Draconibacterium halophilum: one gene and its partner. The protein of the gene in region 1 interacts with the protein of each later gene in a pairwise test. Links are inferred from orthologs where the notes say so. Each region holds a gene or a part of one and is shown on either strand. Other genes may lie near its edges.

Region 1 (16,585 bases):
TTACTTCCGTAAATCCTGCCAGTCGTTTGTAAGGCTGCTGAATGGCTTCAGAGTATGATTTTCCACCAATTACGGGCATGGTGTTGTGCACAAACGGAAACGACAGCGGCGTGTTTGGTGTTTTAGGTCCGTAGGCCGTTTTACTTACAAAAAGATAATCGCCAACCAACATAGATTTTTCCATTGATGAGGTGGGGATCGTGTATGCCTCAATAAAAAACATACGAATGAAAGTAGCCGCTATTACCGCAAAAATAATAGCGTCGACCCATTCAACAACTTTGGTTTGTTTCCCGTTGGGAGGGTTTTTCTTTTTCCAAAATGCCCAATGTACTTTTTCTGTAATATAAATATCGAAGATTATTACCAGCCCCAGAAACCACAAGTAGCTTCCAAGCCAGATTACCCAAAGGGCATAAAGTGTTCCTACAGTGATGAATTTAAACCACTTATTTGTTAGGATCGAACGTGTCATTAATTCTTATTTTATAATTTTAGTAAATCTTTCATTGTCAGTATGCCTTTGTTGTCGAGGCAATATTCGGCAGCAAGTACGGCGCCGGATGCAAATCCTGTACGACTTTTTGCACTGTGCGTGATTTCAATAAAGTCGATTTCCGATTCGTATTTTACGGTATGAATACCCGGTACTTGTCCAACGCGCTCTGATTTAATGTTCATTTCATTAGCAGCAGGAGTTTTATCATTAACCCAGGCATTTTTTGCCGGAAGGTTTTCAAAGATATCTTCTGCTAAGCTGATTGCTGTTCCGCTAGGTGCATCCAGCTTTTTCGTATGATGAACTTCTGTCATTTCAACACCGTATTCGGCACGTGGCGCCATCAATTCTGCCAGTTTTTTATTCAGCTCGAAAAACAGGTTTACACCTACCGAGAAGTTACTTCCATAAAAAAATGTACCGTCGGTTTCAGCACATTTATTATACACCTCTTCTTTTTTATCGAGCCAGCCGGTGGTTCCGCTAACAACAGGAACACCCGCCTCAAAACACAACTTATAGTTATTTACTGCTGATGCAGGAATAGTAAATTCAATGGCAACATCACATTTTTTGAGATTATCGACGGTAAGATCGTGTTGATTGTCGAGATCGATGGTGAGGCCAATTTCGTGACCGCGCGACACCGCGATTTTCTCGATTTCCTGTCCCATTCTCCCGTAGCCAATTAGTGCAATTCTCATTATTTTGCTGATTATCTGTTTTAGAATAAGCCACAAATATATAACAATAACCCGTTGTGCGGTTTAATTTGTTAATAACCTTATTAATATCTATAACTAAAAAAAGTTATGCATAATCATGATATTCAATATCTTAGAAGTATAAAACACCACATTTTTACTTCTGTTATGCATAACTTGAAATCAAATTACGACAGATTCTTTCTCATTACCAAATCTGTATTTAAAAATCGCATCAACTCTTTCGATAATTTCTATTCGTATAGAAACCGCCCAAAGATGTCTGATTGTCAAATTATTGCGTTCTCTATTACTGGCGAGTCACTCGGAATCGACAGCGAAGCTTTTTTGTGGGCTAAAATCAAAAGCGAACATGCTGATGATTTTCCCAACCTAATCGACCGAAGCAACTTTAACCGCAGAAGAAAACGCCTTTATCCTTTTATCGAAGAATTGAACAAGACTGTAGCCGGCTTTCTCAATGCAGGAGAAGACTGTTTCCTGGTTGATTCGATTCCCATCCCTGTTTGCAAGAACGCCCGTGAACAACGCAGCAGGATTTGCAAAGAAAACTTTGAGACAGCACCAAACAAAGGCTATTCTGCTGTTAATAAAACCTGGTATTACGGCTACAAGCTTCATTTGCTTACCTCTGCAAACGGGGTTTTTCATAGTATGGACTTAAGCAAGGCTAGTGTCCATGATGTTCATTACCTGTCGCAGGTAAAGCATTCTGGGCTAAACAATTGTATCCTGCTGGGAGATAAAGGATATTTATCCAGTTCTCAGCAAATTGACCTGTTTTCTTCCTGCAACGTTAAACTGGAAACCCCCATGCGGGCTAATCAAAAAGCTTACACTTTGTACCCACCTGTTTTTAAAAAGTTTAGAAAAAGGATCGAAACATTGTTTTCTCAACTTTGCGACCAGTTCATGCTTAAACGTAATTACGCCAAAACACTTATTGGATTGTCAGTCAGAATACTCACAAAAGTTACTTCGGTGACTTTACTGCAATACATTAATTTAAAGAACGGTAAACCAATTAATAATTTAAAATATGCCCTGGCAGTTTAAACCGCACAACGGGTAACAATACTCAAATGTAGCCATAGCAGTTTCGCACATTAAATTATTTCGATGAACACAAGGGGAAATGCGGCGAACAGGGTTAACGGTAATTTAAAGCTACGAATGATTAAATAATTGATTTTTATCTAATTTTATCGGACTAATTTATGAAAATGAAAAATATAAAACTTGTTGCAACCGATTTGGATGGTACGTTTCTGAAAAATGACCGGACAATTAGTCAGGCAAATATTGATGCTTTGCATAAACTGGGTGATAAACAGATTGTTCGTGTTGCAGCAACGGGGCGGAATTTGCAGAAAGTAAAAGATGTACTGCAGCCCGATTTGCCTTTCGATTTTGTGGTGTTTTCTTCGGGCGCCGGCGTTTACAACTGGCAGAAAAAGCAACTTATTGCCAATCAGAATATAAAAGTGTCGTCGGCCCAAAAGCTGCTTAATCATTTTATTCAACGCGATGTAAATTTTCATGCTTTTTATCCGGTTCCCGATAATCATAAACACTATTATTACCGCGGGAAGGACGATTGCGAAGAGTTTGAACGTTACTTTAAATTTAATGTAGCGTATGCAGAGCAACTAAAAACCAAGGCTTTGCCAAACGGCGAATTATGCCAGTTTCTGGTCATTATTAAACAAGATGAAGAACGGTTTAAACACCTGAAAGCAGATATCGAAGCTTTGTGCCCCGAGATTAGAGTTATCCGTGCATCGTCGCCAATTACTCCCGGGTATATCTGGATCGAGGTTTTTCACCATTCCGTATCGAAAGGAAACGGGGTGAACGAAATTTGTAAACAATTGGGAATTACGCAAGAAGAAACGATGGGGCTGGGAAATGACTACAACGATTTTGACCTGCTGGAATTTACCATGCACTCCTTTTTAACCGATAACTCGCCCCATGAAATAAAAGATAAATATCCGGTGGTACCAAGCAACGAAGATGATGCCTTCGCTTTTTCGGTGCAATCGTTATTTTAGCCAAATTAAATCAGTACTATCGTTCTGGTCATCAAATTTTAGTTCAATCTATCGTATGAAAGTCTGTGGTTTTACATTTATCCGAAATGCCGAAAAATATGATTTCCCTATTGTTGAAGCAATAACTTCGGCTTTGCCCATTTGCGATCATTTTGTAGTTGCCGTTGGAAAATCGGAAGACAAAACCCGAAAAATTATTGAAGAAATCGATCGGGATAAAATTACCGTGGTTGATACGGTTTGGGATGAAAACCTTCGCGAAGGTGGTGTTGTTTATGCCGACGAAACCAACAAAGCTTTTGATGCTATTGGTGATGAATACGATTGGTGTTTTTACATTCAGGGCGACGAGGTAGTGCACGAAAAACATTTGCTGGCGATTAAAAAAGCAATGAAAACAAACCTTGACAGAAAAGAGGTTGAAGGATTATTGTTTCGCTACCGGCATTTTTACGGAACTTACGATTATGTGGGCGATTGCCGGCACTGGTATCGAAACGAGATTCGTGTGATTCGTAATGACAAATCTATCCGTTCGTATAAAGATGCGCAGGGATTTCGGAAAAACGGGGAGAAGTTAAAGGTTGTTCCGGTTGATGCCGAAATTTATCATTACGGTTGGGTACGCCACCCAAAATTTATGCAGGAAAAAGTGGATTCGGTTAAAGCTTTTTACCACGGAATTTCGGAAGAAGAGGCACAAAAAAAAGCATCGGAGCAGGAATTTAACTATGGGACAGAGTACGACGCTCTTATTCGTTTTGAAGGCACGCATCCAAAAATAATGCAAGGCAGGATAAAACGTTTGAACTGGGATGTTAATGTAGATACTGATAAAATTCAGATGAAATTTAAGTACCGTCTGCTTTATCGAATCGAAAAGTTATTTGGAGTGCGTTTATTTGAGTATCGGAATTATGAGTTGCTGAAATAATTCTGTCATTTCGAACGTAGTGAGAAATCTCTAACTTTTCTGCAGTTGGTTAAAGATTTAGCTTCGCTGATTTTCAATTCTCAGTCGTGCCTCCTTCGAAATGACAACTATCGAAACAACTCCCTTGCTTCTTCCAGCTGAGCCGGTTTCCCAACATCCATCCACAATTCTGAATTATCGAAGTAACCTTTTATGTTTTTCGTTTTTGCCAGTTCAAGGTAAACCTGCACAATTGAAAATCGATCTTCAAGCGGCATAAAATCAAAAATTTCAGGTTCAACAATATGAATTCCGCTAAAAGCCATTTCCGTAGCTCCCTGAAAATTATCCGGGTTTGATATTTTTGTTTCTCCCGTTTTTTTATTCATCCAGCCCACCAGATTTTGCTCCGAATCGAACTTAAAGTAACGTTGCGTTTCGCGCTGCCGCACAACCAGCGTTGCAATGCTATTCGATCTGTCGTGTTCTGCAAGCACATCCTTTAAATTTATGTTGCCAAGAATATCTACATTATAAATAAGGATGGGTTCTTCTTTTGAAAATAGGTGGGCGGCAAATTTTAGTCCGCCTCCGGTTTCCAATAATTTGTTGCTTTCGTCGGAGATGAGCACCGGGACATCCCAATCCTTGCTTTTTACAAAATCCATTACCTGTTGTGCAAAATGATGAACGTTAACAACGATCCGGGTGGCACCTGCGGCACTAAGTTTTTCAATGGCATGTTGCAGCAACGGTTTCCCGCCAACTTCTACCAAAGCTTTTGGTTTATTGGTCGTTTCGTCTTTTAAACGGGTACCCAAACCGGCGGCGAAAATCATTGCTTGCATATTGAAAGACTTATAGATTATTAGATGCGAGTAGTGAGATCTGTACCTCCCCATTGGGGAGGTTAGGAGGGGCTTAGCGTATCCTGTCCAGGCTTCTAACCAAAGCTTCGTCTTTTCCGATGGCACGAATAGCCAGCCAATCTAAAATAATAGCTACAATCGGTAAGGCAACGGCAACTTTAAAAGCCACTTTCACTTCATCAAAGCTGGCGTAAGTGAAATAAAAGAACAGTCCGAAAAGCCCGAGCATCAGAATCATGGAGAATCCAAGGATACGGATTTGAAGGATGCGCTTTTTGTATAAAAATATTGTCACCAGATGAAGTACTGCAATAATGCCTATTAGAATCATTAGCGGCAAACCACTAAAAAGTAGTTCTTCATCTTTAAAAATTCCAAAAGCGTTAAAAACATGCAGCTGATCGTTAACGATAATATCTGCAAATTTCTGAATGTATAACGAACCGATCAGCATGCCGGCTACCAGGATAAACAAGGTTTGAATTCTTTGAATCATTGTCTTAAATTTTCAGCAAAAATAGCCAATCAAAATATTTCTCAAAACCAAAATGGCTAAGCTTGCCTAAAAATCATCAGGAAAGCTTAATTTTGATAACAAAAAACTATGATTGCAGGTAAACAATAAAAAAACTGCTTTGTTTCTTCAATATCATATAAAAGTTAATTAAAAATCAACTATGGATAAATTTTCGGCTGTGGGAAACCAGGAACTCGAGGCGATTGAGAACTTATACCAGTCTTATCTTGAGGATCCGGAGTCTGTTGATAAGAGCTGGCAACAGTTTTTTTCGGGTTTTGAGCTGGCCCGCAAGCAGTATCCCGAAAAACCTTCGGGGATAAAACTCGACAATATTGATAAAGAATTTGCTATTCTAAATCTTATACATGGCTATCGTCAGCGTGGACACCTGTTCACCAAAACCAATCCCGTTCGTGCGCGTCGTAAATACTCTCCAACACTCGATATCGAGAATTTTGGTTTGGAAAAAGCCGATCTGGAAAAAACATTTCAGGCGGGTAACGAAATTGGAATTGGAACGGCCAAATTAAAAGATATTATTTCACATCTTGAAGACACTTACTGCCAGTCGGTTGGTGTGGAATATGTGTATATGCGACATCCGGAGGTGGTGCAATGGTTGCGCAAGCGAATGGAAAGTACCAAAAACTCGGAGGAATATACCGAAGAAAAACGGAAACACTTTTTCTATCACCTGAAACTGGCGGTAGGCTTCGAAAATTTTATCCATAAAAAATTTGTTGGGCAGAAGCGGTTTTCACTCGAAGGGGCGGAAGCTTTAATTCCTGCACTTGACGCCGTTATCGAACGCGGTGCAGAACTGGGAATGGAAGAATTTATTCTGGGAATGGCACATCGCGGACGATTGAACGTACTGTCTAATATCCTGGAAAAACCATATGAAAATATTTTTAAAGAATTCTACGCGACTGAATACGAGGACGATATAGCACAAGGAGATGTGAAATATCATTTGGGTTACGAGAATGATGTGGTAACTGACTTTGGCAAGAAAGTAAATTTGAAGCTTCTTCCAAATCCATCGCATTTGGAAACTGTAGCCCCAATTGTTGAAGGCATGGTTCGCTCTCAGATCGAATGCGAATACCAGCGCGATTACAGCAAGGCGTGCGCCATTGTTATTCACGGCGATGCAGCCATTGCAACACAGGGTGTGGTTTACGAAACAGTACAAATGGCGCAGCTTCCGGGATATAAAACGGGAGGTACGATTCATTTGGTAATCAACAACCAGGTTGGATTTACTACACCGTATCTTGAAGCACGATCGAGCACTTATTGTACTGATGTGGCAAAAGTAACACGCTCGCCTGTTTTTCATGTAAATGGCGACGATGTTGAGGCTTTGGTTTGGACAATAAGGCTGGCAATGGAATTCCGTCAAAAATTCCATTCCGATGTATTTATCGATATTCTGTGTTACCGAAAGTACGGACACAACGAGGGCGATGAGCCACGTTTTACGCAGCCAATGCTATATAAAGCCATTTCAAAACATAAAAATCCGCGCGATATCTATGCGGGCAAATTGAATGAACTGGGAATTATGACCCACGATGAATCAAGAGAAGAGATTCGGGAATTCGATCAGTTTTTAGATGGGAAATATAAGGAGTCGGAGAAAATTGAAAAGTTGCAGATTCGTAAATTCCTGGTAAAAGACTTTGAAAACTATGAATTACCATCGAAAGCTCTTTTTAACGAACCTGTTGATACCGCTGTTGGGGAGGAAACCGTGCGATCTGTGGCGGAGAAAATAAATACGCTGCCCAAAGAACTGTCTTTCTTTAAAAAAGTAAATCGTATTATTTCCGACCGGAAAATGATGATCCATGATAACCGTTTGGATTGGGCAATGGGAGAGTTGCTGGCCTACGGAACGCTGGTTGCTGAAGGTCATCCGGTGCGTTTGAGTGGTCAGGACAGTGAACGTGGAACTTTTGCTCACCGCCATGCTTCGTTCGTAATTGATGGATCGGAGAAGAAATATTTTCCGTTAAAACATATATCGGACGATCAGGCACGTTTTAAAATTTATAATTCGCCGCTTTCAGAATATGCCGTAATGGGTTTTGAATATGGCTATGCTTTATCGGAACCAAACGGGTTGACAATTTGGGAAGCCCAATTTGGCGATTTCTATAATGTGGCACAGGTTATAATCGACCAATACCTTACTTCAGCATACGAGAAATGGGGGTTAATGAATAACCTGGTGTTGTTCCTGCCTCATGGATTTGAAGGGCAGGGGCCCGAACACTCGTCGGCACGTCTTGAGCGCTTTTTAGAACTCTCGGCGAATAATAATATACAGGTAGTTATGCCAACCACTCCGGCCAATATGTTTCACATGTTGCGCCGCCAGGTGAAAATGAAAATGCGTGTACCACTTGTGGTTTTCACACCAAAGAGTTTGTTGCGTCACCCAATGGTACATTCAACCATTGAAGAAATGGCCGACGGACATTTTAAGGAAATTATTGACGATCCGGTAGCTGAACCTGATTTGGTAGAGAAGGTTATATTTGTCTCTGGCCGATTGTATTACGATCTGGTAAAATACAAATCAGAAAACGGAATTTCAAATACGGCCGTTGTGCGTTTGGAGCAAATTTACCCGATTCCGAATAAGCAGATCAATGAAGTATTGAGTAAATATTCAAAATCGACCGAATTGATTTGGGCACAGGATGAGCCTGAAAATATGGGAGCGTGGCCGTTTATTAACCGTAAATTAGATTGCCTTGGCTTTAAGGTTGTTGCTCGCCCGGAAAGTGCCAGCCCGGCTGTTGGTCTAATGGATAAACACAAAAAAGGCCTCAACCATATCCTGGAATTAGTATTTAAAGAAAAAGAAGTTGTAGCTTCATAAAAAACCAAAATATGATTATTGAAATCAAAGTTCCCAGTCCGGGAGAATCTATAACTGAAGTTGAAATTGGCAGTTGGCTTGTTGAAGACGGAGCCGTTGTTGCCAAAGATCAGGAAATAGCGGAAGTGGAATCGGATAAAGCCACATTGACTATTACTGCCAGCGAAGGTGGTAAAATAGCATTAAAAGCTGAAGAAGGTGAGGCTGTAGAGGTTGGAGCTGTTGTTTGTACCATTGATACAAGTATAAAGCCAGAAGCCGGAAGCCGGAAGCCGGAAGAAAAAAGCGCTCAGGAATCAACTTCCGATAACGAAAAACAAGCAACCCAGACCGAGGAGTCAACATCCGAAGATGAGTTGAGCGAAGCGAAATCCCGACCGTCAGCGTCGGGGCACGATAAAGTAAAAGTTACATCGGTAGCTAAGGAAATGATGAAAGAGCATGATCTTTCGGTTGACGATGTGATTAACGGTTTGAAAAGATTAGGTAAAAAAGAAGTGGAAGCTGTGGTAAATGCGCCACAGTCAGCTGCAGTGATTCCGCAAAAAGAAGCTACACGCAACGAAGAGCGCCAGCGTATGTCGAGCTTGCGCCGAAAGTTAAGTGCACGCTTGGTTTCGGTGAAAAACGAAACAGCCATGCTCACCACCTTCAACGAGATCGACATGAGCTATGTAATGGATATGCGCAAAAAGTATCAGCAAAAATTTGTGGATACGCACGGATTCAAAGTCGGTTTTATGTCGTTTTTTACCAAAGCCGTTGCCACTGCCATGGATTTCCATCCGATGGTGAATGCGCAGATGGATGGCGAAGAAATAGTAATGCCGCAGTTTGTTGATGTGGGTATTGCGGTATCAACACCAAAAGGATTGATGGTGCCCATTGTCCGGAATGCCGAAAGTAAATCGATACCCGAAATTGAGCTCGAAATCAAACAACTGGCTGAAAAGGCACGTAATAAGAAAATTACAGTTGAAGAATTACAGGGAGGAACGTTTACCATTACCAATGGTGGCGTTTTCGGGTCGTTGCTGTCGACACCAATTCTTAACCCGCCGCAATCGGGAATTTTGGGCATGCATAATATTGTGGAGCGACCGGTTGCTGTTAACGGACAAGTAGTTATCCGCCCAATGATGTATGTTGCACTGTCGTACGATCATCGTATTATCGATGGTAAAGATTCGGTAGGATTCCTGGTAAAACTGAAAGAACTGCTTGAAAATCCGGAACGTTTATTCACCGGAGGAAAAGACGCCGGGGAGTTGATGCTGGGGATTTAGTCTATTGTTAACCGCAAAGACGCTAAGGCGCGAAGATTTCAGTTTGCAGTCGCAGTTGACAGTTGCTGTCATCTCGAAGCGTAGCGAGAGATCTGTTACAAAAAAGTTGCCGGTTTCAGGTTTCAGGTTTCAGGTTGCAAGTTACCAATGTGCATAAAAAGATCCGATCCGTTTAATTTTTAACAATACGGATCGGATCTTTCTGTTAATTGCCACTGCTTGTCATCTAGAGCACAGTGAGAGATCTGTTACAAAAAAGTTACAAGTATCAAGTTGCATTTTTGCTCCACCTCTCAGTGCTCCATTTCTCACATATCCGCAAAAAAGAGATGACATCCTTACTGAGAACTGATTGAAGAGAGAAGAAGCCATTTGATTTTTCAAATGACTTCTTTTTTTTGATGCTCTAATTCTGCGGAGGCATTCCCCCCTGCCCACGCCTTTCTCGTCTTTCTTCCTGCATCACCTGGTATTTCTCCCATTGTTCTTCAGAAAGAACAGCCTTCATTTTTTTGTTTTGCTCTTCACGTGATTTTTGCATTTGCTCACGCATTCCTTCAAATCCGGCACCGCTGTTTTGCATTTCTTCGCGCATGGCAGCCATATTCTCAAAACTCTCTTCCATTATTTCGCGAATTTTCTCTTCCTGCTCGTTGCTTAAATCCAGATTTTCGTCCATATCTTCAATCTGGCGGTCTACCATAGCCTGCGGATCAAAATTTCCGGGACCCATTCCGCCTCCACGGCCAAATGGCAATTGTTGCGAGTTATTGCTTCCGTTGTTACACGACATTAAAAGTGTGCTAACCAACACCATTACTAGAAATACTGTTCTTTTCATTTTAATTTTAGTTAATACGTTAAAAGATTTTGATTATCAGTTGTTTTTAGCTTCTGGATCAGTTAGATGATTTATCTGATTAAAAGTTTAAAATGGTAGCAATAAAAATTAGCTGGTGTCAATTAGCAAAGCGCTAACATTGTCTATCTTAATTGTTCAAAAAATCTCCTAAATTCTACCCGATATCATCAAAAGGCTGAATTAAAATGTATTAACTTTGGGCTTTCATTAAATTAATTCAGTTACAAAATGAAGAGAGATACTTTGGTTTTTGATATTATCAAGAAGGAACACGAACGTCAGTTGGGCGGAATTGAGCTGATTGCTTCAGAAAACTTTGTAAGTGAGCAGGTTTTGGAGGCAATGGGATCGGTAATGACCAACAAATACGCTGAAGGTTATCCTGGAAAAAGATATTATGGTGGATGTCAGTTTGTTGACATGACCGAGCAATTGGCCATCGACCGTATTAAAGAATTGTACGGCGCAGAATGGGCTAACGTTCAGCCGCATTCAGGAGCACAGGCGAATGCTGCCGTGTTAAGTGTTATCCTGAAACCGGGCGATACATTCCTCGGCCTCGACCTTTCGCATGGTGGTCACCTTTCGCACGGTTCGCATGTAAACTCTTCGGGTATTCTTTACAATCCGGTAGCGTACAAGGTAAAAGAAGATACCGGTTTGGTTGATTACGACGAAATGGAAGCGCTGGCTATCGAACACAAACCAAAGTTGATAATCGGTGGTGCATCGGCATATAGCCGCGAGTGGGATTACAAACGTATGCGCGAGATTGCCGATAAAGTAGGAGCGCTATTTATGGTTGATATGGCACATCCTGCAGGTTTAATCGCTGCCGGTTTGCTTGATAATCCTGTAAAATATGCACACGTTGTAACATCAACAACACATAAAACCTTACGCGGACCTCGCGGTGGTATTATTCTTATTGGTGAAGATTTTGAAAATCCATGGGGAATAGCAACTAAAAAAGGAGTGGTTCGCAAGATGTCTTCATTGCTGGATTCTGCAGTATTTCCCGGACAACAAGGTGGCCCGCTTGAGCATGTAATTGCTGCTAAAGCTGTTGCTTTTGGCGAGGCGCTTGAACCGGAATACAAAGAATACCAGGCACAGGTTAAAAAGAATGCTGCTGTAATGGCACAGGCTTTTGTTGATTTGGGTTACAAAGTAATTTCGGGAGGTACCGATAACCACTCGATGCTGATCGACTTGCGTACAAAATACCCGGAGATTACCGGAAAAGTAGTGGAGAATACCATTGTAAATGCTGAAATTACCGTGAATAAAAACATGGTTCCTTTTGATAGTCGCTCGCCATTCCAAACGTCAGGTTTGCGTGTAGGTACACCGGCTATTACAACCCGTGGTGTTAAAGAAGATCTGATGCCAGAAATTGTGCAGTTGATAGACGATTCGATTGCAAACATCAACGACGAGGCTTACATTAAAGCGGTTGGCGAAAAAGTACATCAACTGATGAAAGACTTTCCGTTGTTTGCCTATTAATTAAGAACTTAAGGTTAAAATATAGAGAGCCCGGAATTATTTTCGGGCTTTTTTTATGTTTTCACTTTCTTTAACTATAAATTCGAGCTATGGATATGGAATGGTACATGATATTGGCACTTATAGGAACCGGAATCGCAGCCGGTTTTATTAATACTACTGCTGGTGGTGGCTCCATGTTAACCATCCCTTTATTGATGTTTATGGGACTGCCTGCAAATATTGCCAACGGAACCAATCGAATCGCTATTCTGCTTCAAAATGTGATTGCCGTAAAAACTTTTAAGCAGAAGAACGTACTTGATTTTAAAACTGATTACCGGCTTGCTGTTCCGGCAATTATCGGATCAATTATCGGGGCACTGTTTGCTGTTGAAATCGATGTAGAGCTTTTGAAAAAGATTATTGCCGGACTAATGGTGGTTTTGTTGCTGGTGGTAGTTTTAAAACCAGAAGTATGGATAAAAGATCGGGTAGGGAAGGTCGATCCCAAACCGACGGTACTACAGTATATTATTTTCTTTGGAATAGGTTTATTCGGCGGGTTTATTCAAATGGGAGTGGGCTTTTTTCTGCTGGCCGGCTTGGTTTTGGGTTGTGGTCATAATTTGGTTAGAGCCAATGCTATAAAGGTTTTTATTGTTTTGATCTATACTGTTTTTTCCATCGGGATATTTATTTTTCATAAACAAGTTGATATTGTTGCGGGTTTAATACTTGCCGCCGGAAATATGCTTGGTGCTTGGCTAGGAGTCAATTTTACCGTTAAAGGTGGTGCAAAATATGTGCGTTACGTACTGATCCTGGCCATGATAATTGTGATTCTGAATTTGTTTGGGGTGTTTAGTTAATAAAGCTACAAGTTAAGAGCTACTAGCCACTAGCGAAAAAAAGTTTTGGAAAATGGATTATCTCCCCTCACTGAGGGGAGTGCCCGAAGAGCGAGGGGTGAATCTACACCCCGAAATCGACTTAAGGGGACTTGTTTAGAAGAATGTGAGTATGCAAAATAAAATACCAGTAACCATAATCACCGGCTTTCTTGGGGCCGGGAAGACTACTTTTATCAACTTCCTGTTAAAAACTAATCCCGGTATTCAGTTTACATTGGTTGAGAATGAATTTGGCGATGTGCCTATTGATTCTAAACTAATAAAAGGTGTAGATGCCAGCCAGATGTTTGAGTTAAAACAAGGGTGTATTTGCTGTACAATTTCTGATGAGTATGAGTTGGTTTTAAAAGAGTTGGCCGAACGTTTCCCAAATGTCGATCACCTGTTGATTGAAACAACAGGAATTGCTGATCCGGCGCCAGTGATTCAACCTTTTTTTGCCGAGGAAGACTTAAAGGAATTGTACGAGTATAACGGTGCCATTTGTTTGGTTGATGCCTTAAATTTTGATGATTTACCGGAAGAGGAAATGGCGTTTAGGCAGTTAAATATTGCCGATCTGGTTCTGGTAAATAAAACTGAAGCTCTTGGTCCGAAACAAATCGATGAAATTTCAAAAAAAGTAAAATCAGTTGCTCCCTTGTTAGAAACAGTAATAACAAGTTATGGTGAAGTTGATAAGCTAAATTTGAAGGATCTAAAACGACACTCTTTTAATTCCTATTCTTTTCTTTCGTACAAAACAAATCATGCATTGGTGAAAACCAAAACACTTTCTTTTTCAGCACCGCTGAATAGAAAGGACTTCAATTACTGGCTGGAATATACACTCGACATTTATAAAAGTAAGATCTACCGCTGCAAAGGAGTAGTTTGTTTTCAGAATGAACCTTATGAATATATTTTGCAGGGCGTTGGTGGCCGTTTTGAATTGGAAGAGGGCGATTTAATTTTGGAGGCACCTGAAAGTCACATTGTTTTTATTGGGAAACTGGATGGGCTGGCTTTAGACTTTAATCCTTAAATAATTTTCACGCAGATTTCGTTGATGGCGTAGAATTTTATTTGGATTCAATATCTGGTATCTGCGTAGTCTGCGAGAAACTTTTTATTCAGCCAAGAAACGCGATCCAAAGCGGAATAATAATCACCGAAAGCAGCGTACCCAGTACAACGATTCGAGCTACCAGTTTTGTTTCCAGTTTATACTGAACGGCAAGTGCATAAGGAGTTAGTCCGAGTGGCATTGCCGAATCGAGAATAGTGGCTTTAAACTGAAGGTCGTTTAAACCGGCTGTTCGGATACTAAATTGTAGTAGCAAAGGAAGAATGATCATGGTAACACACACAAAACCTAAAACCCTGATCCATTCCTTAGGAGCGCCAATTTTATTTTGCCCCAGAAATATTCCTAACGAGAAAAGAACTACAGCAGTTACCGATTCGGCAAAAAGGCTGATGGATTTATCGATAAACGACGGCACTTTTAGTTGAAATAAAACGATGGTTACACCCACAAAAACGGAGATCAGCAGTGGATTTTTGACCAGGCTCAGCATTAATTTTTTTGGTTGGATGCTTTCTTCCCCCGTAGCTTCAATAAGTATGACACCAAGCGTAAGCAGCCAAAAAACATAAACAGCGGAGAGGACAGCTGCTACAGGTAAAATATCGTCGCCAAAGCTACTACGCAACACCGGGATGCCGAGGTAAGCCACGTTCCCAAACGATAGGATAAGGAACAGTGAACTGCGTAAACGCTTTGAAAATTTAAAGATACGTGCGATGGGGAAGGCCAGTAACATGCACGTCGCAATATAAGCCGAATTAATAAGAATGAGTTGTGTATAGGATTCGCCTTGCGGATTGAGGTGCATCAGCGATGCAATTACCAGTGCCGGGAATCCGATCCACAGAGCGTATTTGTTCAGCACATCAACCCAAGGCCCGTGAGCCGCTTTTGTACGCGAAAAAAGTGTTCCGGTAAAGATGACAAGAAACAGGGGCGCAACAGTCTTCAGGGCCAGTAAAAAATGTGCCATAAATCCCGTTTTACTTGTTTGCAGTCAATTCCCAGTCGCCGTAAACAATGTGTTCACGCACATCGGTAACAAACATGCCGGCTTCTTTGGCTGCGGAAATACCCAAATCTCCATCTTCGAAAACCTGGCAAAGTTGCGGTTCAACGCCCATCAATTCGGCACATTTTACAAAGGTCTCAGGGTGTGGTTTGTGTTTCTGTACATCGTCAGCTGAAATTACAAAATCGAAATAGTCGCGAATACCCAGCTCTTTTAACTGCACTTCGGCACTTTTTCCGCTTGCGCCGGTTCCTACCGACATGGGTAGTTTCCCGTGATAACTTTTTACAATTGAGATGACCTCTTCAATTGGCTCAAGTAAATGCGCCGCGTCCCAAAATGCTTGTTGTTTCATACGAACCAGTATTTCGGGTTGTTCATCCACTTTGTATTGCTCAACAATTCGTTTGGCAAACTCAATCGTCGGGCGGCCTGTCATTTCGTGAATAATATTCGGGTCAAAATCAAAATTATATTTTTTCGCCACTATTTTCCAGGTTTCCAGATGCACGGGAAGCGAGTTCGACAGGGTTCCGTCTAAATCAAAAATCAAGGCTTTCGCCTCAGGATGAACTGTAATTGTCATTTTTCTGTAATTTGCCGTAAAAGTAACAGAACCCCAACACAGCGTGAAAGTTCAATTGCTAATACATGAAGATTTAATCATCAGTTAAAAAAGTCATCGTGATTATGTTTGCTTGAATTGTAAATTGCATAGATAAAATCTATTAATCATTAGTAATTAGTATTTAAAAGCTTGTAGATTAAAGAATTAATCATTTTTTAGTCGTGCTGTTTTTCGTATCTTATTGGGATAGTTACATAAATTATCACTTAAAACTAAGTATATGGAAAACAATCATTCAAAACAAGGCAAATGTCCGGTAATGCATGGTGGAAATACCGCTTCCGGCTCATCAGTTATGAGTTGGTGGCCCAATGCATTAAATCTCGACATTTTGCATCAGCATGACACTAAAACAAATCCATTAGGAAAAGATTTTAATTACCGGGAAGAGCTGAAAAAGCTGGATGTAGCGGCTTTAAAAAAGGATCTTCACGATTTAATGACCGATAGCCAGGAGTGGTGGCCGGCCGATTGGGGCATTACGGAGGATTGATGATTAGAATGGCCTGGCACGCTGCCGGTTCGTATCGAATTGCCGATGGCCGTGGAGGCGGAGGAACAGGAAACCAGCGTTTTGCACCATTAAACTCGTGGCCCGATAATGTGAGTCTGGATAAAGCGCGTCGTTTACTTTGGCCCATTAAAAAGAAATACGGCAATAAAGTAAGTTGGGCCGATTTGATCATTTTGGCCGGTAACATCGCCTACGAAAGTATGGGACTAAAAACCTTTGGTTTTGGATTTGGCCGCGAAGATATCTGGCATCCGGAGAAAGATACTTACTGGGGAGCCGAAAAAGAATGGCTGGCACCAAGTGACGAACGTTACGATGATGTAACAAAACCTGAGACGA
Region 2 (16,161 bases), 1.6 Mb from region 1 along the record:
GGGCAAGCCTTCCTGCATTAATTCCTGCTCTACTTCCACCACCTCGCCGTATGGGATGTTTTTTAACGATTCAATTAACTCTTTCCGCACACTTTCTGCAGATTCTCCCTCATGCAGTTTTAAAATCAACTGCTTTAATTGTTCCTTTCTGTATTTCGAATTGTTAATTAGTTCACTCATAACCTACTCCTCAAATTTTATAATTTGTACCGGGCAATTCTCCGCCGCCTCTTTTATTTCATGTTCGTATAAATGGTAATCAAGCCCGGGCACCACAATCATTTTATCAAATACTTTAAATACCCGCGGCGCAAAAAGATTGCACATCTTACAGGCAATGCAGGTGTTTATACTGTCGTCTCTCCATACTCTTTTAATCGCCACCCAAACATTCTTTTAACAGTGAATCAAGTCAGATTTAGTAGACAAAAAAACTTTTTAAACAATCCCTCTGTTTAAAACAGCTTCACCTTTTCTGATTTTCTCCGACAGGGCTTGAATAGTTTCTTCCTTAACGATATCGAAAAATTTATCGCGTACCTCCTTATACTGTTCATGTAACGGACACGGATTATCATTGTTACATGATTTTAACCCAAACCCACATCGATGAAAACAGGCATCGCCCTCCAGTACATGAATTACCTGGTACAGCGTCAATTCTTTCTGTTCGCTGTTAAAAAAAAATCCACCTCCCCGGCCTTTAGCCGAATCAAGTAACCGGTGCCGGGTTAGTGTTTGTAGTATTTTTGCTGAAAACGCTGACGGCGCTTCAATTTCTTTTGCAATTTCTATAACACCCGGTCGTTTCCCTTCCCAGTTTCTGAGCTGAACAAAAACCAGCGAGCGAATTGCATATTCAGTACTTTTAGCCAACATAAGCTTATTTTTTCGAAATAATTTCTTTCTCCAAAGCTAATGCTTTCAAAAATAAAATGTTGTTCTCTAAATGAATATGTCGGTGTAAATCCTGCTCAAAATCATTTAAGGTCTGATAAGTAATGCGATAAGTATTACAACCATCTGACGGACAGGTATAATTAGATGTTAATTCGGCAATTTCAAAAAATCGTTCGCCTTCCGCCTGGTGCTCGTCCAGCATAGCTTGTATGGGTGCATCAATTCCACCAAATTCAGCCGTATTGGAAGTGGTACCATTTTTAAAATTGACTAAACGCCTAATATATGGAAATAGTACCAACTCTTCTTTTTGCATATGTGCTGTAAGGTTACCTGCTGCCGTTTCAAACAATTCACGAACCTTAAAAAGTTCCGGGTGATTTTCGCCATGCACGTCACAAAGTTTATTGAGCTTGGCCTCCAAAAAAGGAATAGTTTCACGAACATAGGAGTGATGTCTTTTCTCGATGTAATCGCACAATTCGTTCAATTCCATCGCGTCAATGTATCTTGAATCAGGGTCGTTTGCCTGCACTGTAGCTTCCAATTCGGGTAACAGCGAATCAATATTGACATTTGCTTGTTCACAGGCTTTTTCAAGACTGATACCGCCTCCACAACAAAAATCGATGTTGTTCCGATCGAATATCTGAGCTGTTTTGTAATTCTCTTTTACAATCTGTCCTACGGTTAATTCTTTTCTTATTTCCATAGCTATTAATTTTTTTGTCAAAGATAAGAATATTCCATAAAAGGACAACCGGGTCTTTTTATAATTTTATTATACATTTGTAATAACAAACATTAAATCAAGATATATGAATTCAAAAAAACTTTGGATCGGTTTTATCCTTGTCATGGTAATTTCGTTTGGAATACTTGGTTATTTTGGCAGGGAAATCTACCGACAAGCACCTCCCATTCCTGAAAAAGTAATTACGCCAGATGGTACAGTTGTATTTACCTCGGCTGATATTAAAGATGGACAGAATGTATGGCAATCAATGGGTGGACAGGAAGTTGGAACGATTTGGGGACATGGTGCATATAAAGCCCCCGATTGGACAGCCGACTGGTTACATAAAGAAGCCCTCTTCATTTTAGATACCTGGTCGCTGGCCGAGTTTTCGCAGTCTTACGATGATCTGCAAGACGAAAAACAGGCACTTCTACAAAAACGCTTACAGAACGAACTAAGAAAAAACACCTACGACCAAGCTTCGGAAAGTGTTGTTATTTCAAAAGTTCGGGCCCAAGCTATTAAAAGTAACAGTGCGCATTACTCTGGCTTGTTCATGAACGATCCCGAACAGGCACATTTTAGAGAAGCCTATGCCATTCCGGCCAATTCGATAAAAGGAAAAGCACGGATGGATAAAATGAATGCTTTTTTCTTCTGGGCAAGCTGGGCTACAGTTACCGAACGCCCCGGGAAAGATATCACCTACACCAATAACTGGCCTCCAGAAAAACTAGTCGGGAATGAACCAACAGGAGCCTTGCTTTTGTGGACAGGATTTAGTGTAATTATTTTACTTTTCGGAATCGGACTACTGGGCTGGTATTATGCCACTAATCGAGAAGAAGAGGCCAATCATAATATCCCTAAGGTAAATCCTCTATCAGGGACCAAACTCACGCCATCGATGAAGGCAACCTTAAAATACTTTTGGGTGGTGACAGCACTTATTCTTGTACAAATTTTTATGGGAGTAATAACGGCACATTATGGAGTTGAGGGTCTGGGGTTTTATGGCTTACCCCTGGCCGATGTTCTCCCCTATTCTATTTCAAGAACCTGGCACATACAACTGGCTATATTTTGGATAGCAACGTCGTGGCTGGCCACCGGACTTTTTATTGCGCCTGCTATTTCAGAAAAAGAACCAAAGTTCCAGCGTTTTGGTGTAAACTTTTTGTTTATCGCCTTGCTGATTATTGTTGTTGGTTCGCTTGCCGGACAATGGATGGGAGTTATGCAGAAGCTGGGACTCGTAGAAAATTTCTGGTTCGGCCATCAGGGTTACGAATATGTTGACCTGGGCAGGTTCTGGCAGATCTTCCTTCTTATTGGCTTGGTGTTGTGGTTATTTTTAATGGGGCGCGCAATTTGGCCGGCTATAAAAGCCAAGAATGAAAATAGACATTTGCTAACCATGTTCTTAATCGCATCTGTTGCTATTGCTGCGTTTTATGCAGCAGGCTTAATGTGGGGACGACAGACCCACCTTGCTATTGCCGAATATTGGCGTTGGTGGGTTGTTCACCTTTGGGTAGAAGGATTTTTTGAAGTTTTTGCCACAGTTGCAATTGCCTTCCTGTTTGTGCGAATGCAGCTGATTCAGACAAAAATTGCAACATCAAGTGTGCTGTTTTCTACCATTATATTTTTGTCGGGTGGTATTGTCGGAACTTTCCACCACCTGTACTTTACGGGTACTCCAACTGCAGTACTCGCTCTTGGAGCATCGTTTAGTGCACTCGAAGTAGTTCCACTGGTATTAATGGGCTTTGAAGCCTATCATAACATACGAATGAGCCAAGCTAAAGAATGGGTGACCGCCTACAAATGGCCCATATACTTCTTTGTTTCAGTAGCATTTTGGAATTTTCTGGGTGCCGGAATCTTTGGATTTTTAATCAATCCACCAATTGCTTTGTATTACATGCAGGGGCTAAACACCACTCCGGTTCATGGTCATACTGCTTTATTTGGAGTATACGGAATGCTGGGAATCGGACTCATGCTTTTTGTTTTACGAGATATGGATTTAAATACAGTTTGGAAAGAAAAAACAATACGCAATGCATTTTGGATGATGAATATCGGCCTCTTGCTAATGGTTGTACTTAGCGTTCTGCCTGTTGGCCTGGCACAAACAGTTGCCAGCGTAAAACACGGTCTTTGGTATGCGCGGTCGGCAGAATTTTTAGAAAGCCCAACTTTGGAAACAATACGCTGGCTACGAGCAATTGGCGATACAATTTTTGCTGTAGGTGCCCTCTATCTGGGCTGGTTTGTTTTTGGATTAAAAACAGGATGGTCGATCAAAAAGTAGAGAATATTGAAGCCGGGATTTATTCCCGGCTTTTTTTTGAAGTCGATTTTTGTAAATCAATTGGCATAAAACAATTTTTAACTCGTAATTCGTATGTTATGATTCATGACCGATAATCTAAAAAACATTGTGGTTATATCCACTCAAATCGGAACAACTTGATTGAATGGTTATAAGATAGTTTCCTTTATTTAATAACTCGAACGACTCCAATGTGGCAAATCGCACATTAAATGGAGGTTATGCCCTCAAATGTAGCACGTACACTTTCGTACCCACTAATTTCTGCTACAGAAGATTAAAAAAATATGTTTATTTAGGTAGTAGAGGAAAGAAAAGGGTAGAACACTTATGGACGCTTTTTGGAAGATGATTGATAATTATACAAACCCCTAAACATAAACCAATCAAGATACAGAGTTCTACCCTTATAATTTATCTTTTAAAATTTACTACTAACAAGTTACAAAATATTTAAATACCAAATGGTGTTATTTAGTATTTTAATTATTTCGTTGACTTTATTTCTTCCCATTTGCCAGAATATCAACACTCTTTTTTAAGCACAGTTAGTCGAAAAAACAACCCTAACCACCTATTTATCAAACCACAATAAGTGTTATCTCGCATCGAAAAACAAAGTTGATCGGCCATACAAATCAAAATCAAAAATCTCACTTCCGTTTTGCACTGCCCCGTCTGTACGAATTAATTATCTTTGGGCAATTTTTGTAAAGAATGATCTCGATAGATAAAATAAATCTCAGTTTTGGCGGTTTCGAACTGTTTAAAGAAATCAGCTTCCTCGTGAACCCGAAAGACCGTATTGGACTGATTGGTAAAAACGGAGCCGGAAAAAGCACCTTGCTAAAAATTATTACAGGCACTGAAACGCCAACTTCCGGAGTGCTGGCTGTTCCGAAAGAAACAAGCATTGGTTATTTACCACAGCAAATGAAAGTTTCGGATACACGCACCCTTAAAAATGAAGTTACACAGGCTTTTGAGGAACTTTTAACTATTGAAAAAAAAATAGCCGGTTTAAATCAGGAGATTGCCGAAAGCGAAGATTACCACTCGAATGATTATCTGAAGAAACTCGACCAGGTCACCGAATTCAACGAACGCTACCAACTTTTAGGTGGCGACAACTACGAAGCGGAACTGGAACAAACACTTCTCGGACTTGGTTTCGAAAGAACTGATTTTGAGCGAATGACCTCGGAATTTAGTGGCGGTTGGCGAATGCGCGTTGAACTGGCAAAACTGCTTCTAAAAAAGCCCGATGTTTTTTTACTGGATGAACCCACCAACCACCTCGACATTGAGTCGATCCAGTGGTTGGAAGATTTCCTGAAAACATATAGTGGTGCGGTTATTCTGGTATCGCACGACAAAGCTTTTCTGGATGCTGTTTGTAACCGCACGATAGAAATTTCTTTGGGGAAAATTACCGATCAAAAAATGAATTATTCTAAATTCATTGACTGGAAAGCCGAACAGCGTGAAATCAATTTGGCCGCCTACAACAATCAGCAAAAACTGATTGAGGAAACCGAGCGTTTTATTGAACGCTTTAGGTACAAAGCATCAAAAGCAGTGCAGGTACAATCAAGGGTAAAACAACTTGAAAAACTGGATCGGCTGGAAATTGAGGAAGAAGATAATTCAGCACTAAAAATTAACTTCCCTCCGGCACCACGCTCGGGACGTGTTGTGGTTGAAGCCAAAAACATTAGTAAATATTACGATTCACTTCATGTGCTCGACGACATCGACCTTACCATTGAGAATGGAGAGAAAATAGCATTTGTGGGCCGAAACGGAGAAGGAAAGACAACACTGGCCCGGATTATTATGAACGAGCTGGAACACGATGGTACAATCAAACTGGGGCACAATGTTAAAATCGGCTATTTTGCCCAAAATCAGGCGCAACTATTAAAAGAAGATCTAACGGTTTTTGAAACTATAGACGAAATTGCCGTGGGCGATATCCGAACAAAGATCAGGGATATTCTTGCTTCATTTTTATTCCGCGGCGAAGACATCGATAAAAAAGTAAAAGTACTGAGTGGTGGTGAGAAGTCGCGCCTGGCTATGATACGATTAATGTTGGAGCCGGTTAACTTCCTTATTCTCGACGAGCCAACCAACCACCTCGACATGCGCTCGAAAGAGATTTTAAAAAATGCATTGGCAAACTTCTCGGGAACAGTACTTATTGTTTCTCACGATCGTGATTTTCTTGATGGACTGGTGAACTGCATTTACGAGTTCAGAAATAAAAAGGCAAAACAACACCTGGGTGGCATCTTCGATTTTCTTTACAGAAAGAAAATGGAGTCGATGAAAGAATTAGAAGGCAAGAAGCAAAATGCAAAAGCCAGAAAAGTTGTAACTTCGGAAAAACAAAAAGACGAGCTTTCGTTTGAAGAAAAGAAAGAGATAAACCGCACTATTTCGCGGCTGGAAAAAAGTGTAACCCAAACCGAGGAAGAGATTGCAAAACAGGAAAATGAAATAGAAGAAATGGATAAACTGCTTGCCAACCCGGAAAATATTGACAGCCATTCGGTTTTTGAGCAGTACGAGCAATTAAAATCGCACCTGGAAAAAAGTATGCTTAACTGGGAAAATGCCCACGAAGAACTGGAAAACTGGAAAGCAAAAAAAACCTGGTAAATTCAAAATTAAATGAGACAAAAAGGAATAACCACCGATGATTTTCTGTTTGGAACAAGAGCAGTAATAGAGGCTATAAAAAAAGGCAAAACTATCGACAAAGTACTGATAAAAAAGGGTTTGCGGAACGAGTTGATTGCAGAACTTCAGCAATTGATAAAAGAAAATGAAATTGGCGTTCAGTACGTTCCAATCGAGAAGATTAACCGTGTTACACGAAAAAACCACCAAGGTGTTCTGGCCTTTATTTCGCCCATCGAATTTGATAATATTGAAACTGTAATTCCGGGAATTTACGAAAAAGGCTTAACTCCACTTCTTCTTGTTTTAGATCAGATAACTGATGTACGCAACTTCGGAGCTATTACCCGCTCGGCAGAATGCGCCGGTGTTCAGGCTATTATTATCCCTGAAAAAGGTATGGCACGAATTGGTGCCGATGCGGTAAAAACATCGGCAGGAGCCATTCACAACATCCCCATCTGCAAAACAAATAACCTTTATAACTCTGTTCGTTTTCTGAAAGACTCGGGCATTAAGATTGTTGCAGCCACCGAAAAAGGCGACACACTTTACAGCAATGCCGATATGAAATCGCCACTAGCCATTGTTATGGGATCAGAAGACACGGGTGTTTCTGCCCAGATTCTGAAACTTGCCGATGAACAATTAAAAATCCCAATCCTGGGACAGATCGAATCTTTAAATGTTTCGGTATCTGCTGCTTTAATGGTTTTCGAAGCAGTCAGACAACGAAATCAGGCATGAACAGGAATCGTTCGTTTAAATGACTCTTCCAGAGAAATAAAAGTCTCGGTACTGGCAACACCTTGAATTTTTTGGATTTTTCCGCTTAAGATATTTTTTAGGTGCTCATTATCCTTGGCATAAACCTTAACAAAAATGGCATAGGCACCTGTGGTGTAATGACACTCTACTATCTCAGAAATTTCTTCCAGCCCTTTTACAACCTCGCTGAACAACCCTCCCTTTTCGAGGAAAATACCAATGTAGGTGCAGGTTTTAAAATCAACCTTTTTGGGATTGATGTGATAGCCGGATCCAACAATCACTTCCAAATCAACCATTCGGTTTACTCGTTGATGTACTGCTGCACGTGAGATTCCCACTTCTTTTGCAACATCTTTAAAAGGTATTCTTGCGTTCTTTGTAATTATATCCAGAATTTTTAAATCCCAGTCGTCTAAATTATTCCTCAAAGTCATCTTTAACAATTTTCCACAAAAGTATCAAAAATCTAACATTATTTCAAAGTAAAGTGAGCGTAAACACAATATAGTAACAAAATTAAAACAAAGTTGCCCAGACTTTCAAAAGCCGAAAAAATATTATCAGTTTGTTAATTTATAACACATTTATCTTTCATTATTCTACATTCAATGCTAATTTCAATGTGATTTAATACTTTTATCCCGGATTTTTATAAAAACAGACAGCAATAAAAATCGAAGACAGTATTAGATAGCTTTCATTCAGCACTTAAAAACCACTCAATTTCAATACGAAATTTTGAGTTGTTATGTGTTGAACGGACTTAAAAAGTAACCTTAAAAATTATAGACATGAAGAATTCAACGAGTTGGTGGTTTATTCTGGCCTTATTGGTAATTGTAGCCGCTCTGGGAGTGATTATGCCTTCCGGAGCCGGAGAGATAGACACTTCTAACCTTGACGCCGGAGATACCGCCTGGATGTTAACCGCAACGGGATTGGTATTATTAATGACCCCGGGCCTTGCTTTTTTCTATGGAGGAATGACCCAGTCAAGAAACATTATTTCCACCATGCTGCAAAGTTATATTGCCATGGGCATTGTAAGCGTGCTGTGGGTTGTAGTTGGTTTTAGCATTGCCTTTGGCGAGAGTATTGGAGCTGAAGGTTTTGGGTTATTTGGTAATCCGTTCACCTATTTTATGTTCCAAGGTGTTGGAGGTGGTACTCATCCCGATTTTGCGCCAACGTTTCCATTTGCAGTATTTGCAATGTTCCAGCTAAAATTTGCGATCATAACTCCTGCTCTTATTACCGGATCGTTTGCCGGAAGAGTACGTTTCAGAGCCTACATGTTGTTTATGGTGCTCTTTATTTTATTTATTTATGCACCGCTGGCACACTGGACCTGGCATCCAAACGGATTCTTGCGTAACTGGGGAGTTCTCGACTTTGCCGGAGGCACAGTTGTACATATGTCGGCAGGTTTTGCGGCTTTGGCAGGTGCCATTTTTCTCGGAAGAAGAAAAGATGCCAACAAAGAAATTAAGCCGGCAAATATTCCATACATTTTATTGGGTGCAGGCATGCTCTGGTTTGGTTGGTTTGGTTTTAATGCAGGTTCTGCTTTGGCAGCCGATTCTGTTGCTGCAGCAGCTTTGGTAAACACCAATACAGCATCGGCAGCTGCTATGTTAACCTGGATATTCTTCGACGCTGCTCAAGGTAAAAAACCATCAGCGGTTGGTGCTGCAATCGGACTTGTTGTAGGTTTGGTTGCCATTACACCAGCTGCCGGATTTGTAAATGTTGGATCGAGTATATTTATTGGTGTAATTGCGGCTATAATTAGTAACTACGCTATCACTCTTCGAACAAAATCGAAACTGGACGATACTTTGGATGTATTCCCTGCTCACGGAATGGGAGGTATTACAGGGATGTTATTTACCGCTGTATTTGCAAATGAAGTTGGATTGATTCACGGAGAAATCACAACTTTCCTTTATCATTTACTGGCACTGGTTATTGTGGGAATTTTCACATTTGGTGGCTCAATGTTAATGTATAAAATTACAGACATGATTGTTCCGATGCGAATCTCACCCAATGGAGAGAAGGTGGGTTTGGATATTAGCCAACACGATGAATCATACAATTTTGCCTACCTGGAAGATTAAAAAAAATACGTCAAGCATTAAATAAAAAAAGGCCGGTTAAAACCGGCCTTTTTTTTATTTAATAGGTACTTGTCGTTTAAAATCCATTTCCAAAGAAATAAATGTTTCAGTGCGGGCAATTCCCTCAATATCCTGAAGTTGCTCATCGATCAGGCGTTTTAAATGCTTGTTTGTTTTTGTTTGTATTTTAACAAAAATAGCATAAGCACCTGTTGTGTAATGACACTCAACAACTTCCGGAATATTTCTTAAGGCTTCGGCAACCTGTGTATGAAACCTTGCCTTATCAAGATATATTCCCATATATGCGCAGGTATTGTAACCTAATTTTTGCGGACTAACCACAAACTCACTTCCATGTACAACACCAATATTTAATAAGCGCTGAACACGCTGATGAATAGCTGCACCAGAAACACCACATTCACGGGCAACTTCAAGAAAAGGTATTCGGGCATTTTTAGTAATCAGCTTTAATATCTTTTCATCCAGCTCATCAATATCGGCTGCTTTCTCCTCTAAAAAATCATTCGACTTCATGTTTCAAATATTCTGAGTTAGTTTCAAATTATAGCACAAATGTAGATAAAATTCACAATCACTAATCTCAGATGCTTTAAAACATATAATTACTTACGAATTGTAAGCACAAGATTTTTTCAACTTGATAAAAACTAAACACTTGCATTAACAATTAACGAAGTGTAATCTTTTCAATATCAGCACCGGAAGGCTCTTGAAAAACCCGCAGTTCAAACTCAGGAATAACAGCAAATATATGATCGAAAATATCGGCCTGAATGGTTTCATAATTGGCCCATTCCTGATCGTTGCTAAATACGTATATTTCGATAGGCAACCCTTTACCAATTGGTTGCAGCTGGCGGATTAAAAAAGTTAGATCTTGTTTCACCTTTGGATGCTGACGCAAATACACTTCCAGGTATTTTCTAAAAATACCAATATTGGTCTGATGGCGCCCACTAATATAATCCTCTTCCGCAAGATTTTTCCCTTTGTTATATTCTTTCAGTTCTCTTTCCTTTTCCTGAACATACCCCCGTATCAAATCGAACTTTTCGAAGCGACTCAACATCGCTGTATCGCAAAATCTAATGGTGTTGGTATCAATGGAAACCGAACGTTTTATACGCCGACCACCCGATTCTTCCATGCCTTTCCAGTTAAAAAATGATTCGGAAACCAAAGCATATGTTGGAACGGTAGTAATGGTTTTATCCCAATTCTGAACTTTCACTGTATTTAAAGAAATATCGATAACCGTACCATCGGCATTGTGAGCTTCCATTTGAATCCAGTCGCCAATTTTCACCATATCATTTGCCGACAACTGAATGGAAGCAACAAAACCAAGTATCGTATCGCGAAAAACCAAAAGCAGAACTGCGGCAATTGCTCCCAATCCTGCCAGCAATGCAGTTGGGTCTTTTCCAAGCAAAACAGCAATAAGCAGGATGCCTGCCATAAAAAACACAAAGATTTTCAACAACTGAACGTAACCCTTTATCGGGCGACTATGTGCAAATTCGGTTGTATTATATATCTGTAATCCGGCATTTAGTGAAGAACCTGCAACAAAAACAATAATTGAGATAAAGTAAATGCGCGATATTTTCAACAACAAATCAGCAAGTCCCCAATAATAATCTTGCGACAGTGACTTATAAACCTCCGGGGCAAGTTCACCCACTTCCTGATGAATGTTCGGATAAGAAAAATCGGCGGTGTAAAACAAGATAAATGCAGGAACCAAATGTGCCAGCCCCTTAAAAACCCTGTTTTCAACTAATATATCATCCCAGTGTGTTTTTGTACGGCGGGCAATACGTTGTACAATCACCAAAAAGATCTTCCGGGTAATAAAATGGGCCAACCAAGCCACAAAAACAATAAGCATTATACAGATTAATGCGGCTAAGGGTTTTGCCAAAAAATCCATTGTCCCGATCTCCCGGATTTGTTCAAGCAAATAGCTGTAAATGATTTTCATATATCAAAGATTGTTTTCTGGTTTATTTTAAAAGACCCCAATGTTAACCTTTCTAGTAATACTTCCGGCAATTTATTATTAATAGTTGAGAATAAAAACCTCCCTGGCTTGTGCGAATTGAATAAAATTAGCAACTTAAAATTGTTTATAGAAAAGTTAATGCATAAGTCATACTTTGTCTCTTACTGATTCCTTATTTTCATCCAAAAATAATAAATGAACATAAAATGAAGTTGAAGTTTGCTTTTATTCTCTTAATACTCCCCTTTTTTACTTTTGCACAGCCCAGGTTCAATACCTATTTTAAAGATCAGACTTTCCGCTTCGATTTTCTACTGGGCGGCAATAGCAGGGAAGTAGTGGTGTATCCGCAGCAAATGAAACAAGAGCCGTTTTGGGGCGGATCGAAAACAAACCTCATCGACGTGTTTAACTATGGAAGTTACCGCTACCGGGTTTTCGATCTGAAAACCGACGAGCTAATATACAGCAAAGGATTTAGCACCCTTTTTCAGGAATGGCAAACCACTGCCGATGCCAAAACAAACAATAAAACATTTTACCAGGCAGCACTTTTCCCATTTCCGAAAAACGATGTACGCTTGGAAATTGATGCCCGCCAATGGGACGGAACGTTTAAAACAATTTACACTACCGATATCGACCCGAAAGACTATTTTATTTTAAAGGAAGAAACGCCCGGTTTTAAAACAAAGGACATTGTTAACAACGGCGATCCGGCAAAAAAGGTAGATATCGCCATTTTGGCCGAAGGTTACACCGCTGCCGAAATGAAAGCTTTTTATGCTGACGCGGAAAAAGTTTCTGGTTTTTTATTCGATACCGAACCTTTTAAATCGGAGAAAGCCAACTTTAATGTGCGTGCCGTATTTGCCGTTTCGGAAGATTCGGGAACCGACGTTCCGGGTGAACACATTTATAAGAACACTTATTTTAACACCAGTTATTACACTTTTGATTTGCCGCGCTATCTAACAACAAGCGACATGGAAAAGGTTTATGATGCAGCAGCTAGTGTTCCTTTCGATCAGATTTATGTGTTGGTAAATACCGAGCGATACGGCGGCGGCGGATTTTACAATTTTGTTACCGTTTGCACTGCCGACAATGAACTGACACCAAAAATTATTGTGCACGAATTTGGCCACGGTTTTGGCGGATTGGGCGATGAATATTACAACTCGGCCGTAGCTTACGAAGATTTCTACAACCTTGAAATTGAGCCCTGGGAGCCGAACATTACCACTCTGGTTGATTTCGATAAGAAGTGGAAAAACAGGATTGATGAAGACACTCCGGTTCCAACACCACGAAAAGCCAAATACAAAAATACCGTTGGGGTTTACGAAGGAGGCGGTTATATGGCCGAAGGAATCTACAGTCCGCATATCGATTGCCGCATGCATACCAACGAAGCCGAAGGTTTTTGTCCGGTTTGCCAGGAAGCTATTCGGAAAGTGATTCGATTTTATTCGGAATAATACTGTATTTCCAAAACTGCGGTGAAGAAAATAAGCCGTCAATTTTCGTTTTCAAAATTTTGGAGAAGTAAACAAATGCTCAGGTTTCATCTCCACAAAATTAGAGACTAAAAAAAAACGTCACGAATTACCTCCACAAAAAACCGGAGAAAGGAAGTACCTTGGTTTTCCGGCAATAGAAAAGCGGATGAGTTGAACAACTCATCCGCTTTTCTATTGTATTCTCCTCTTTTCTATTCCTCTTTCTTTTTTAATAGTTTTGAAGTTATAAAGTAAGCTACAATTAAGCCAACTCCTCCAAGAACCAGGATTGCAGTAAAGAAGGCAACTACTTCATCCATTATGTTTGATAACGCAAATCCGACAACTACACCCAAACCTACTGCAATTAAAAAGATTCCCCACTTCACCAGCGAAAGCTGCGAGCATTCACCTTTAAATATTCCGGCATCGAGCCCTTTTTCTACCAGCGCCAAACGCTCTTTTGTGCGTGTTGTCCAGTATACATACAAAATGGCGAATATTGCCAGAAAAAAACCGATTGGTACAAATAATCCTTCCATGATATTAATTTTTAAATTGTTTTAATTTCTGTTTTCGCTCTTTTGACGCGACATTGTTTCTGCGGTTACAACTTTTCAGTATTTTTTTAATTCATAAAATCTATTCTTAGATAATAATATGTATAAGCCAACCTGAAACGATTTCCTACAAATTAAATTTATTCTTTTTAACTTGTAACCAACCAATCATATTTACGTCAAAAGGACAAATGGAGCAAAAAGACGATAGCTATTATATAGAAAAAGTAAAGGCCGGACAGACCAATTACTTTTCGTACATCGTTGAACGATACCAGGATATCGTTTTTTCCATTGCAATGAAAGTTCTTAAAAATCGTGAAGATGCCGAAGAAATGGCACAGGAAAGTTTTATCAAGGCTTACAAATCGCTGCACACGTTCAAAGGCACTGCAAAATTTTCGACCTGGATGTACCGAATTACTTATAACAATTGTATTTCGGAAGTCAGAAAACGGAAAATACATTTTACATCGACCGACGATGTGCAAATAGCCGATGAAACTGAAGAAATGAACCTGGATGGCATTCCGGAAGAAAACAGGGCACAGGCAATAAAAACCGCCATGGAAAAACTACCGGAAGATGAATACACACTGATACTTTTGTATTATTTCGAAGAACAATCGATTGAAGAGATCAGCAAAGTGACGAAACTATCGGAAAGCAATACAAAAGTGAAGCTTTACAGAGCGCGTAAAAAGCTCTATACTATTTTAAATGAATTAATGAAAGACGAGTTATACTCTATATTATGAATGAACTGGAAGACATAAAATTAAAAGCATTACTACAAAAAATAGAACTGGAAAAACCCGGTTCGGATTTTACAGTGAATGTAATGAATAAGATTTTTGAGGAAGATAGTGTGCTTGAAAGAATTAAATCGGAAAAGATACTTGGAAAAGGATTCTGGATCATCTCCATTCTTTTTATGGTGTTACTTGCAGCCATTTTCCTTGTAAACACCCCCGGAATGCAAGCCGACAGCCAAATCGGGCAATTGCTACCTGAAGCCGGTCAAGGATTAAGCGAAGGCTACGAATCGTTTTTCAGCAAAATGGGAACATTGCCGTTAAGTATTGCCGGAATTACGATAGCCATTTCGGTACTTATCTTTATCGATAAAATTATTAGTGCAAACAGTAAAGTATTCGCTTAAAACTTTGAAAATATATCGAATGAGAATCCCGGCTGGCAAGTCGGGATTTTTTTATTCGTACTGCTTTAACAATCCCAACATTATTAAGTACTGAGCAGCAATGTAAGTTGTCATTATAAACAAACCCTCGTAAGGAATTGCCACAAGAAAACGGTTGACAGCAATCAACGAATCAGACAAAACAAAAAACAACGACCCAACGAAGACCAGACTAAAGCTGATGGGATGACCGTTACCTAAACGGTTTAGCGCCATAGCCGACATGGTTAAAATAGCCACCATATACACAAAAATGGCTATCCGCAACACCAAATCCAATTGCGGAAACAGCACAATGTAAACAATCAGTCCATAAGCCAAATAAGGAGTCAGCCACATCGGTTTCTTCTTCAAAAACGGCTTTTTACCCGAAATATCAATGGTGCGCAGAAACAAAAATACATACACCACTTGTGCCACCAGAAAGGATGCAATTCCGAGTACAAAATAGGTAAAATCGGCAGCAAACATCATTAACAGATCGCCAATCCATGAAAAAAGAAAGGCTGTACCGGCAAATAACAAAATCCTTTTATCGATATTTTTTGAATGCAAAAAGAAATAACCGGCAATCCATATTAAAAGTAAAGGCTTTGAAATATGATTAATTTGAGGGTTCTGCATATACTCACCGATTAGATCGGCTGCCACAATAGCAATAAAAAGAAAGTGAAGAAAAATCTTTTTCATCAATCGCTGTTTGAGGTAAAATTAAAACTATTCGGGAAAATAACGAAACCAAAACTTAAAAACAGGCTTCTTCCAGCAGAAACTTGCTTACGTATTCGTTAACGCCTTCTTCTAATTCAACAAAAGGTTTTTTGTAACCGGCATCGCGTAATTTCTGCATTTCGGCCTCGGTAAAGTACTGGTATCTACCACGCAAATCAACAGGAGTATCAACAAATGAGATCATGGGGGTTTTATTCATACTGCTGAATACTGCTTTGGTAAGATCCAGAAAGGAACGGGCTTTTCCGGTTCCCACATTATATATACCTGAGTTATCCTGGTTCTCCATAAAGTACATCATCACATCGGCAATATCTTCGACATAAATAAAATCGCGGCTTTGCTCGCCATCTTTATATGCTTTATGGTGCGAACGGAACAACTGCATATGTCCGGTTTCTTTAATTGTTTTATAAGCATGCAATATTACCGATGCCATACGGCCTTTGTGGTATTCGTTTGGCCCGTAAACATTAAAGAATTTCATTCCTGACCAAAACGGAGGCGTACGAAACTGCTTAAGCGCCCACACATCAAAATCGTGTTTCGACCAGCCATAAAGATTTAATGGTCGCAGA

What was found.
Region 2: the proteins of G0Q07_RS13645 (region 1) and G0Q07_RS07350 interact in binary tests that used the Escherichia coli proteins (3 or more experiments, as listed by UniProt). The link is inferred for Draconibacterium halophilum from one-to-one orthologs.

Annotation. Positions count from the first base shown.
Region 1 is NZ_CP048409.1:3,398,026-3,414,610, reverse strand. Bases 5,338-8,673 are described here. They hold G0Q07_RS13645 (2-oxoglutarate dehydrogenase E1 component), read left to right. Parts: upstream 5,338-5,737; coding sequence 5,738-8,473; downstream 8,474-8,673. Other genes in these bases: odhB (2-oxoglutarate dehydrogenase complex dihydrolipoyllysine-residue succinyltransferase), read left to right, coding at 8,485-8,673; G0Q07_RS13650 (DUF4293 domain-containing protein), read right to left, coding at 5,338-5,556. Outside these bases: lepB (signal peptidase I), read right to left, coding at 1-475; dapB (4-hydroxy-tetrahydrodipicolinate reductase), read right to left, coding at 487-1,203; G0Q07_RS13670 (IS982 family transposase), read left to right, coding at 1,483-2,280; G0Q07_RS13665 (HAD-IIB family hydrolase), read left to right, coding at 2,448-3,278; G0Q07_RS13660 (glycosyltransferase family protein), read left to right, coding at 3,334-4,212; G0Q07_RS13655 (nucleotidyltransferase family protein), read right to left, coding at 4,320-5,039; more of G0Q07_RS13650, read right to left, coding at 5,113-5,337; more of odhB, read left to right, coding at 8,674-9,759; G0Q07_RS13635 (hypothetical protein), read right to left, coding at 10,166-10,600; glyA (serine hydroxymethyltransferase), read left to right, coding at 10,850-12,130; G0Q07_RS13625 (sulfite exporter TauE/SafE family protein), read left to right, coding at 12,220-12,981; G0Q07_RS13620 (CobW family GTP-binding protein), read left to right, coding at 13,133-14,047; G0Q07_RS13615 (AEC family transporter), read right to left, coding at 14,136-15,065; G0Q07_RS13610 (beta-phosphoglucomutase family hydrolase), read right to left, coding at 15,076-15,690; G0Q07_RS20355 (hypothetical protein), read left to right, coding at 15,953-16,225; katG (catalase/peroxidase HPI), read left to right, coding at 16,189-16,585. UniProt on the Escherichia coli protein: E1 component of the 2-oxoglutarate dehydrogenase (OGDH) complex which catalyzes the decarboxylation of 2-oxoglutarate, the first step in the conversion of 2-oxoglutarate to succinyl-CoA and CO(2).
Region 2 is NZ_CP048409.1:1,812,287-1,828,447, reverse strand. The notes cover bases 4,259-7,170. They hold G0Q07_RS07350 (ABC-F family ATP-binding cassette domain-containing protein), read left to right. Parts: upstream 4,259-4,697; coding sequence 4,698-6,644; downstream 6,645-7,170. Other genes in these bases: rlmB (23S rRNA (guanosine(2251)-2'-O)-methyltransferase RlmB), read left to right, coding at 6,657-7,170. Outside these bases: G0Q07_RS07375 (DUF438 domain-containing protein), read right to left, coding at 1-180; G0Q07_RS07370 (ferredoxin), read right to left, coding at 184-384; G0Q07_RS07365 (RrF2 family transcriptional regulator), read right to left, coding at 439-879; ric (iron-sulfur cluster repair di-iron protein), read right to left, coding at 884-1,612; G0Q07_RS07355 (nitric-oxide reductase large subunit), read left to right, coding at 1,719-3,959; more of rlmB, read left to right, coding at 7,171-7,412; G0Q07_RS07340 (Lrp/AsnC family transcriptional regulator), read right to left, coding at 7,403-7,870; G0Q07_RS07335 (ammonium transporter), read left to right, coding at 8,228-9,556; G0Q07_RS07330 (Lrp/AsnC family transcriptional regulator), read right to left, coding at 9,611-10,096; G0Q07_RS07325 (mechanosensitive ion channel family protein), read right to left, coding at 10,251-11,567; G0Q07_RS07320 (M64 family metallopeptidase), read left to right, coding at 11,795-13,069; G0Q07_RS07315 (DUF6249 domain-containing protein), read right to left, coding at 13,303-13,632; G0Q07_RS07310 (RNA polymerase sigma factor), read left to right, coding at 13,842-14,408; G0Q07_RS07305 (hypothetical protein), read left to right, coding at 14,405-14,812; G0Q07_RS07300 (lysoplasmalogenase), read right to left, coding at 14,864-15,541; rfaD (ADP-glyceromanno-heptose 6-epimerase), read right to left, coding at 15,597-16,161. UniProt on the Escherichia coli protein: Genetic data indicate it may be involved in ribosome assembly or function.